2 regions of the Variovorax humicola genome follow, and region 1 is predicted to be linked to the other one. Evidence: predicted binding sites of a transcription regulator. Region 1 holds the regulator's gene; the other holds the start of a gene.
What was found. Region 1 encodes FNR, which switches genes on or off when oxygen is low (the NO sensors DNR and NnrR bind a similar motif). Its sites were predicted from a motif close to TTGATNNNNATCAA; they were not measured.
Positions count from the first base shown of each region.

Region 2: a site for FNR is predicted at 1,472-1,485, ahead of WKW80_RS35845 (MBL fold metallo-hydrolase RNA specificity domain-containing protein). Genes of this name have one in related genera too.

Region 1 covers NZ_JBBKZV010000028.1:60,280-64,290, reverse strand. Annotated here, with positions in the region: gene hemN (oxygen-independent coproporphyrinogen III oxidase) at 1-1,290, opposite strand, end outside; gene fnr (fumarate/nitrate reduction transcriptional regulator Fnr) at 1,418-2,137, shown strand; gene WKW80_RS29085 (hypothetical protein) at 2,118-2,384, opposite strand; gene WKW80_RS29080 (FixH family protein) at 2,381-2,665, opposite strand; gene ccoG (cytochrome c oxidase accessory protein CcoG) at 2,683-4,011, opposite strand, start outside.
Region 2 covers NZ_JBBKZV010000061.1:15,097-19,107, reverse strand. Annotated here, with positions in the region: partial or broken gene WKW80_RS35850 (acetate--CoA ligase family protein) at 1-1,421, opposite strand, end outside; gene WKW80_RS35845 (MBL fold metallo-hydrolase RNA specificity domain-containing protein) at 1,534-2,886, shown strand; gene WKW80_RS35840 (phenylacetate--CoA ligase family protein) at 2,900-4,011, shown strand, end outside.

The DNA of each region.
Region 1 (4,011 bases):
CAGGCCGTGGGCAATCAGCGGTCCGAGCGCCGCGAACTCCGGGGCGAAGTGGTCGCGGAAGTCGATCAGGTGGGCCTGCCCCAGCGCTTCGAAGTCGAGATGTCCCTGGCACATCAGCGCCATGATCACCGCGCGGCGCAGCAGGTCGTCGCGCGTCAGCGCCAGGCCACGCACCACCGGCAGGCGTCGCTGGTCGAGATGGTCGTAGTACTCCTCGAGCGACTTCGCGTTCTGGCTGTAGGTCGCGCCGATGCGGCCAATGGCAGAGACGCCCAGCGCCACCAGGTCGCAATCCGGTTGCGTGCTGTAGCCCTGGAAGTTGCGGTGCAGGCGGCCTTGCCGCTTTGCGACGGCCAGTGCGTCATCGGGCAAGGCAAAGTGATCCATGCCGATGTAGACATAGCCTGCGGCGCTGAACAGCGCGATCGACCGCGCCAGCATCTGCACCTTGTCCGCGGCGACGGGGAGCTGCGCTACGTGAATGCGCCGCTGTGCCTTGAACCGGTCGGGCAGATGCGCATACGCATAGAGGGCGATGCGGTCGGGCCGCAACTCCGCGACCTGATCGAGCGTGCGCTCGAACGACTCCACGGTCTGAAGCGGCAAGCCATAGATCAGGTCGATATTGACCGACTTGAAGCCCAGTTGCCGCGCTATCGACATGAGCTCGAAGACCTGCGCGGCCGGCTGGACGCGATGGATCGCCTTTTGCACCTCGGGGTCGAAATCCTGCACGCCGAAGCTCAAGCGGTTGAAGCCCAGCGCCGACAGGCTCGCAAGTCGCTCGGCGTCGACGGTGCGCGGGTCGATCTCGATGGACCGCTCGCAATCCGGCGTGAAGGTGAAGGCACCCTGCAGCATGTCCATCAGCCGGGCCAGTTGCGCGTCGTCGAGAAAGGTCGGCGAGCCGCCGCCCAGGTGCAATTGACTCACCAGCGCGCCGCGGCCCAGTTGCGCCGTCTGCAGTTCGATTTCACGCGCCAGGTAGTCGAGGTACTCTGCCGCCCGCTCGTGATGGCGCGTCACGATCTTGTTGCAGGCGCAGAAGTAGCACAGCGACTCGCAGAACGGCACGTGGACATAGAGCGACAAGGGCAGCGCACGGGCGCCGGCACTGCGGCGCTGGCGCAATGCCTGCGCGTAGTCCGCCGCGTCGAAGGCCTCGACGAATCGATCGGCCGTGGGGTAGGAGGTGTAGCGCGGACCGGCGATCTCGAAGCGCCGCAGCATTGCGACCGAGGGCAGCAATTGGGGAACGTGCGACTCGGCGGGTGGGCAGATGAAAGACATCGTGTGACTCGCGCATTGCATTGAAGGAAATTCAATGTGCCCTGGATGTCGGTTGCATGCCTTGACCTGCATCAAGCCGATCGCAGGTAGTGCCCGCCAGAATTTGCGCAATCGACAAAGACTGCCCATGACCATCACCCACAACATCAAGGTCGCCTGCTCCAACTGCAATCTGCGAGAGCTCTGCATGCCCGCCGGGCTGGAGCCCGACGAACTCCTGCGCATCGATGGCCTGGTCAAGACGCGGCGCAAGCTGCGCCGGCGCGAGACGCTGTTCCACAACGGCGAGCGCTTCACCGCGCTGTATGCCATTCGCACGGGCGTGTTCAAGACCCGCGTGGCCAGCGACGACGGCCGCGACCAGGTCACCGGTTTCCAGATGGCCGGGGAGATCATGGGCCTGGACGGCATCGTCAACGAGCATCACAACTGCGATGCGGTTGCGCTCGAGGATTCGGAGGTCTGCGTCATCCCCTTCGAGCGCGTCGAAGCGCTGTCGCGCGAAGTGCCGGCGCTGCAGCGCCACGTGCACCGGATCATGAGCCGCGAGATCGTGCGCGAGAACGGCGTGATGCTGCTGCTCGGCAGCATGCGCGCGGAGGAGCGGCTCGCCGCCTTCCTGCTCAACCTCGTGCAGAGATTGCACGCGCGCGGCTTCTCGCGCTCCGAGGTGATCCTGCGCATGACGCGCGAGGAGATCGGCAGCTATCTCGGCCTGAAGCTGGAAACCATCAGCCGGACGCTGTCGAAGTTCGTGGAGGACGGCATCGTCGAGGTACAGCACCGCAACCTGCGCATCCTCGATTCGCAGGCCCTGCAGCGCATCGTCAATCCGCCCGGGCGTTGATGCGGCGCAGCGTGCCTTCGTCCTCGGGCGGCACCGTGGCCAGCGCCAGCGTGAGCGCACACGAGGCCGCGGACATCGCCCAGAAGACAAGGAAGCTCGTGGTGTAGATCGCCTGCCGCGAATAACCCAGGCCTTCCGCTCCCCATCGCAGATCCGAAGGGTCGACAAGGGCGAACACCACCACTTCCATGAGGCTCGCCAGCAGGAAGGCGGGCCACAGGATCGAGATCCACTTGCGCGCGCTCATGGCTTGGCGATGCGCGATGGCACCGGAATGTCCCCGGCCGGCGTCATCGCATGATTGCGGGCCGTCTGCGCCGGCATCAAACCCTTGTCGGCCAGGGTACGGTTGATCTCGACGCCCTTGCGGTAGTAGTCCTCCTCGACCACCGAGTCGCTGGTGTGAATGGCAATCCAGGCGGAGCCAACGCTCGCGATGACCACGGCCGCCGGCAGGCCGATGACCAGCCATACCAGCGGGAAGCGCCACCACGGTAGCGAGGTGGATGGTTCGGTCGCTGTCGTCATGCTTTGTCCTTTCGGGTTCATCGGGGCACCAGGAACACGGCCTTCTCGGAAACATGGGCGCGTCCATCCGCGGAGCGCACTTCGAAGTGCACCGTGTGCGATCCGGCCGGGGCCTTGTCGGCGGGCAACTGCAGGCGGACCGCCACCCAGCGCGACTGGGCCGACTCCACTTCCACGACTTCGGCGGATGCCACGTGCAGCCCATCCAGCCCGTTGGCCTCGATGCGGTAGGTCTGCTGCTCTTCGGTGGCGTTCATGATCTGCAGGCGATAGACGTTCTCGAGTTGGCCGCCCTCGACGATGCGGGCCAACGCGCCGCGGTCGCGCACGACATCGACCTTCAGCGGCATCCGCAGCACCAGGCTCGCGAGCAGGCCGATGCCGAGGACCAGCAGCACGCCGCCATAGATCAACACACGCGGGCGGAACACCCGGCGCCAGACCTGCGCCGACGACCATCCGTTCGCCAGCCCGTTCTCGGTCGCGTATCGGATCAGCCCGCGCGGCAGGGCCATGCGGTCCATCACGGTGTTGCAGCCGTCGACGCACAGCCCGCAGCCGATGCATTCGTACTGCAGCCCTTCGCGGATGTCGATGCCGGTCGGGCAGACCTGCACGCACAGCGAGCAGTCGATGCAGTCGCCCAATCCCAGCGCCCTTCCCTCCTGCCCCTTGGCGCGGACGCCGCGAGGCTCGCCGCGTGCGAGGTCATAGCTGACGATCAGGGTGTCGCGATCGAACATCGCGCTCTGGAACCTCGCATAGGGGCACATGTACTTGCACACCTGCTCGCGCATGAAGCCGGCATTGCCGTAGGTCGCGAAGCCATAGAAGATGACCCAGAACACCTCCCACGAGCCCATGCGCGTCTGCAGGAATTCCAGGCCGAGTTCACGGATCGGCGTGAAGTAGCCGACGAAGGTGAAGCCGGTCCACATCGCGATGCAAAGCCATACGACGTGCTTGAACCACTTCTTCACCAACTTCTCCAGCGAGAAAGGTTCGCCGTCGAGCCGCATGCGCGCGATGCGGTTGCCCTCGACCTTCTGCTCGACCCACATGAACATTTCCGTGTAGACCGTCTGCGGGCAGGTGTAGCCGCACCACAGCCGGCCCGCCACCGCGGTGAACAGGAACAGCGACAGGGCCGACAGCACCAGCAGGCCCGACAGATAGATCAGGTCCTGCGGATAGAGCACCAGCCCGAAGATGTAGAAGCGGCGCGCAGCCAGGTCGAAGAGCAGCGACTGGCGTCCGCCCCACTGGATCCACGGCATCGCATAGAAGAACAACTGCGTGGCGAAGACCATGGCCCAGCGCCAGCGCGCGAAGTTGCCGCGCACGGT
Region 2 (4,011 bases), on a different contig from region 1:
CTCTGTATTTGCCTGCGGGCAAGCGCCGCATCGGGCGCGGGATTCTCGCTGGCGCTCGGCGCCTCCATGAGTGTCTGCTGGTTGCGCCGGTAGGTCTGCAGCATCGCGAAGGCCTGCACGGCTTCCTCGGGCGTGGCGTAGTCGGGGATGTCGGCGCCTTCGAAGCATTGTCGAGCCTGTGCCACCGCCGCGTCGCCGAGCCAGCACGCCATCACGCGCGGCGCCGCCTCGCGCAAAAGCGGAAGGCAGGCGCGCGCGATCTCCTCGCTGGGCACGATCGCCGTGGGCGCATGGATGAAGAGCACTGCACCGGCCGACTTGTCGGCCAGCAACGCCGACAGCGTGGCGGTGTAGCGCTGCGCCGGCGCGTCGCCCACGATGTCGATCGGGTTGCCACGCGACCAGTTCGCCGGCAGCACCACATCGAGCCGCCGCAGCAGCGCGTCGTCGAGCTCGGCGAGCTTCACGCCGGCGCGTGCCGCCGCATCCGCTGCCATCACGCCCGCGCCGCCGCCGTTGGTCATGACCGTGAGCACCTCGCTGTCGTTGCGGCGGAAGTGGGCCAGCGTCTCGGCCGCGGTGAACAGCTCCTGCATCGTGTCGACGCGCAGCATGCCGGCGCGCCGGATCGCGGCGTCGTAGACGATGTCGGAGCCGGCCAGCGCGCCGGTGTGCGAGGCCGCGGCCCGCATGCCATTGCCGGCGCGGCCCGCCTTCACCACGATCACCGGCTTGTTGCGCGCCGCCGCCCGAGCCGCCGACATGAACTTGCGCGGCGACTCGATCGACTCGATGTACAGCAGGATGGCGCGCGTGCGCGCATCGCTGGCGAGGTAGTCGAGCAGGTCGCCGAAGTCGACGTCGCAATGGTCGCCCAGCGAAACCAGGTGCGAGAGCCCGATGCCGCGGCTCCTGGCCCAGTCGAGCATGGCGGTGACGAGTGCGCCCGACTGCGACACGAAGGCCACGTCGCCCGGCAGCGCATCGGTGTGCGCGAAGCTCGCGTTGAGTCCGATGTGCGGGCTCAGCAGGCCGATGCAGTTGGGGCCGAGCAGGCGCACCAGGCAGCGCCGTGCCGCAGCCAGCGCCGCCTGCTTCTGCGCGACCGTGAGCCCGGCCGTGACGATCACGACCGCGCGGGTCCCCAACGCCGCCAGTTGGCCGATCAGCGGTGCGATGGTGTCTGCCGGCGTGCAAAGCAGGGCCAGGTCGGGCACTTCGGGGAGTTCGCCGGCCGTGCGGTAGATGCGCTCCCCGTCCAGCGTCGCATGCCTCGGATTCACGCCGAACACCGCGCCGCGGAAGCCGCCGGCGCGCACGTTGCGCCACACCGTGGCGCCGACGCTTGCCGGGCGCGCGGAAGCGCCGAACACTGCGACGGAACGGGGCGACAGCAGCTGGTCGAGATGGCGAATGCTCAAGGGGACCTCCAGGGTGTCGCGCCATCATCCGTGCATGAGCGAGCCGGCCCTTGACGGAGATCAAGCCGATCCCTCGGCAAGGCTGACACGCTCGGACCCACAAGGAATCATCATGCGAATCCAATTCCTCGGCGGTACCGGCACCGTCACCGGCTCGAAGTACCTGCTCGAGCACGCGGGCAAGCGACTGCTGCTCGATTGCGGGTTGTTTCAAGGTCTCAAGCAACTGCGCCTGCGCAATTGGGATCCCTTGCCCATTGCGCCAGCCAGCATCGATGCGGTGCTCCTCACGCACGCGCACATGGACCACGCCGGTTATGTACCAAGATTGGTCAGGGAGGGCTTCAAGGGCCCCGTCTTCTGCACGCAGGCGACGCGGGACCTGTGCGAGCTGCTGCTGCCGGACTCCGGCCGGCTGCAGGAGGAAGAGGCCGACTTCGCGAACCGCCACGGCCATTCGAAACACAAGCCCGCGCAGCCGCTGTACGACGAGGACGACGCGCGCGCGGCGCTCAAGCACTTCAATCCGATTGCCTTTGACACGGCACATTCGCCATGGCCTGGATGGACTTGGCGTCTGCAGCGGGCAGGACACATCCTCGGCGCGGGCAGCGCGCGCATTGCCTGGGACGCCGGCAGTATTCTCTTTTCGGGCGATCTGGGCCGCAGCGACGACATCGTGATGCGCGCGCCGCAAGTTGCGTCGCCTTCCGACTACGTGGTGATCGAGTCCACCTATGGCGATCGCCCCCATCCCGACATCGACACCCTCGACGCGATGGCGGCGGTAATCAGCCAGACGGCGGCACGCGGCGGCGTGATCGTCATCCCATCCTTTGCCATCGGCCGTGCGCAGACACTGCTCTACTGCATTCACTTGCTCAAGCAGGCGCGCCGCATCCCGGATCTGCCCGTCTACCTGAACAGCCCGATGGCTTGCGACGCCACGCGCATTTTCAGGCACCACCTGGACGAGTTGCGCCTCGACGCCGCGCAGTGCGCCGCCCTGAGCGCCGGCGTGACTTTCGTCAACACCATCGAAGAATCGAAGCGCCTCAACGTGTTGACGAATCCGGCGATCATCGTCTCGGCCAGCGGCATGGCCACAGGCGGACGGGTGTTGCACCACATCGCGACCTACGCGCGGAATGCCCGCAATACCATCCTGTTCGCCGGCTTCCAGGCGGCGGCGACGCGCGGTGCCGCGATGGTGGCCGGCGCATCTTCCGTCAAGATCCATGGCGAGTACGTGCCGATTCGTGCCGAGGTGGCCAACCTGGCCAGCCTGTCGGCCCACGCCGACCGCGAGCAACTGCTGGCCTGGATCGCTGACTTGCCGCCGCCGAAGCGCATATTCGTCACGCATGGTGAGCCTGTGGCGGCCGATGCGCTGCGGCTCGCCATCGAGGAACGGCACGGCTGGCCGGTAACGGTACCCGACTACCTGGAAACGCGTGAGCTCTGACCGCGGGTCCTCCATGACCACTCCGGCACTCGACTACCTGATCTCCGGCTCCGTTGCGCTGGATGTGGCGCTGGCAAGCAAGGCCAGCCGCGAGGCGCTTGACGACCGGCGCGCAGCGCGGCTGGGGAGGCTGCTGGGCACGGCATCGCAAACCTCGCCCCTGTACCGCAAGCTGCTGCATGGCCGAGACACGGCCTCGCTTTCGCTTGGCGACCTGCCGATCATGCACAAGGCACAGTTGATGCACCGCTTCGACGACTGGGTGGGCGACCCGAAGCTGAAACTCGATGCGTTGCGATACTTCGTCGCCGACCACAGCCGCAGAGCCCAACCATACCTTGAGCGCTACGTGGTGTGGGAAAGCTCGGGCAGCACCGGCGTGCCGGGCATCTTCGTGCAGGATGCCCATGCGATGGCCGTCTACGACGCGCTGGAAGCTTTGCGCAGGCCAGTGCTGCGACCCATGCAGCGCCTGCTCGATCCCCTGGGTCTGTCCGAGCGCATCGCATTCGTTGGCGCGCTGGACGGACACTTCGCGAGCACGGTGTCGATCGAGCGGCTGCGGCGGCTGAATCCGGCCATGTCCAGCCAGATCCACTGCATCTCCTTCCTGCAGCCCGTGGACGCCATCGTGCGGGAACTCAACGCGCTCGCGCCGACGGTGATCGCGACCTATCCGAGCGCCGCTGTCCTGCTGGCGGAGGAGCGCGCTGCGGGTCGCCTGGCAGTGGCACCGCAGGAAGTATGGACGGGCGGGGAGGACCTGTCGCCGGCCAAGCGACGCTTCGTGCAACAGGCCTTCGGCTGCTTGGTGGCCAACAGCTACGGTGCCTCTGAATTCCTCGCGCTGGCCTCGGAATGCGCGTTGGGTCACCTGCATCTCAACAGCGACTGGGCGATCCTCGAGTCGGTGGACTCGCATGGCCACGCCGTGCCGGAAGGGAAGGCCGGCGCGACGACGCTGCTCACCAACCTGGCCAACCTCGTGCAGCCGCTGATTCGCTACGACATCGGCGACCGGGTGACCGTGCATGCGGGAACCTGCGAATGCGGCAGCGCGCTGCCCGTGATCGAAGTGCAGGGCCGCAGCGAGGAAACGCTGCATCTCGGCCGCGAGGGAGCGTG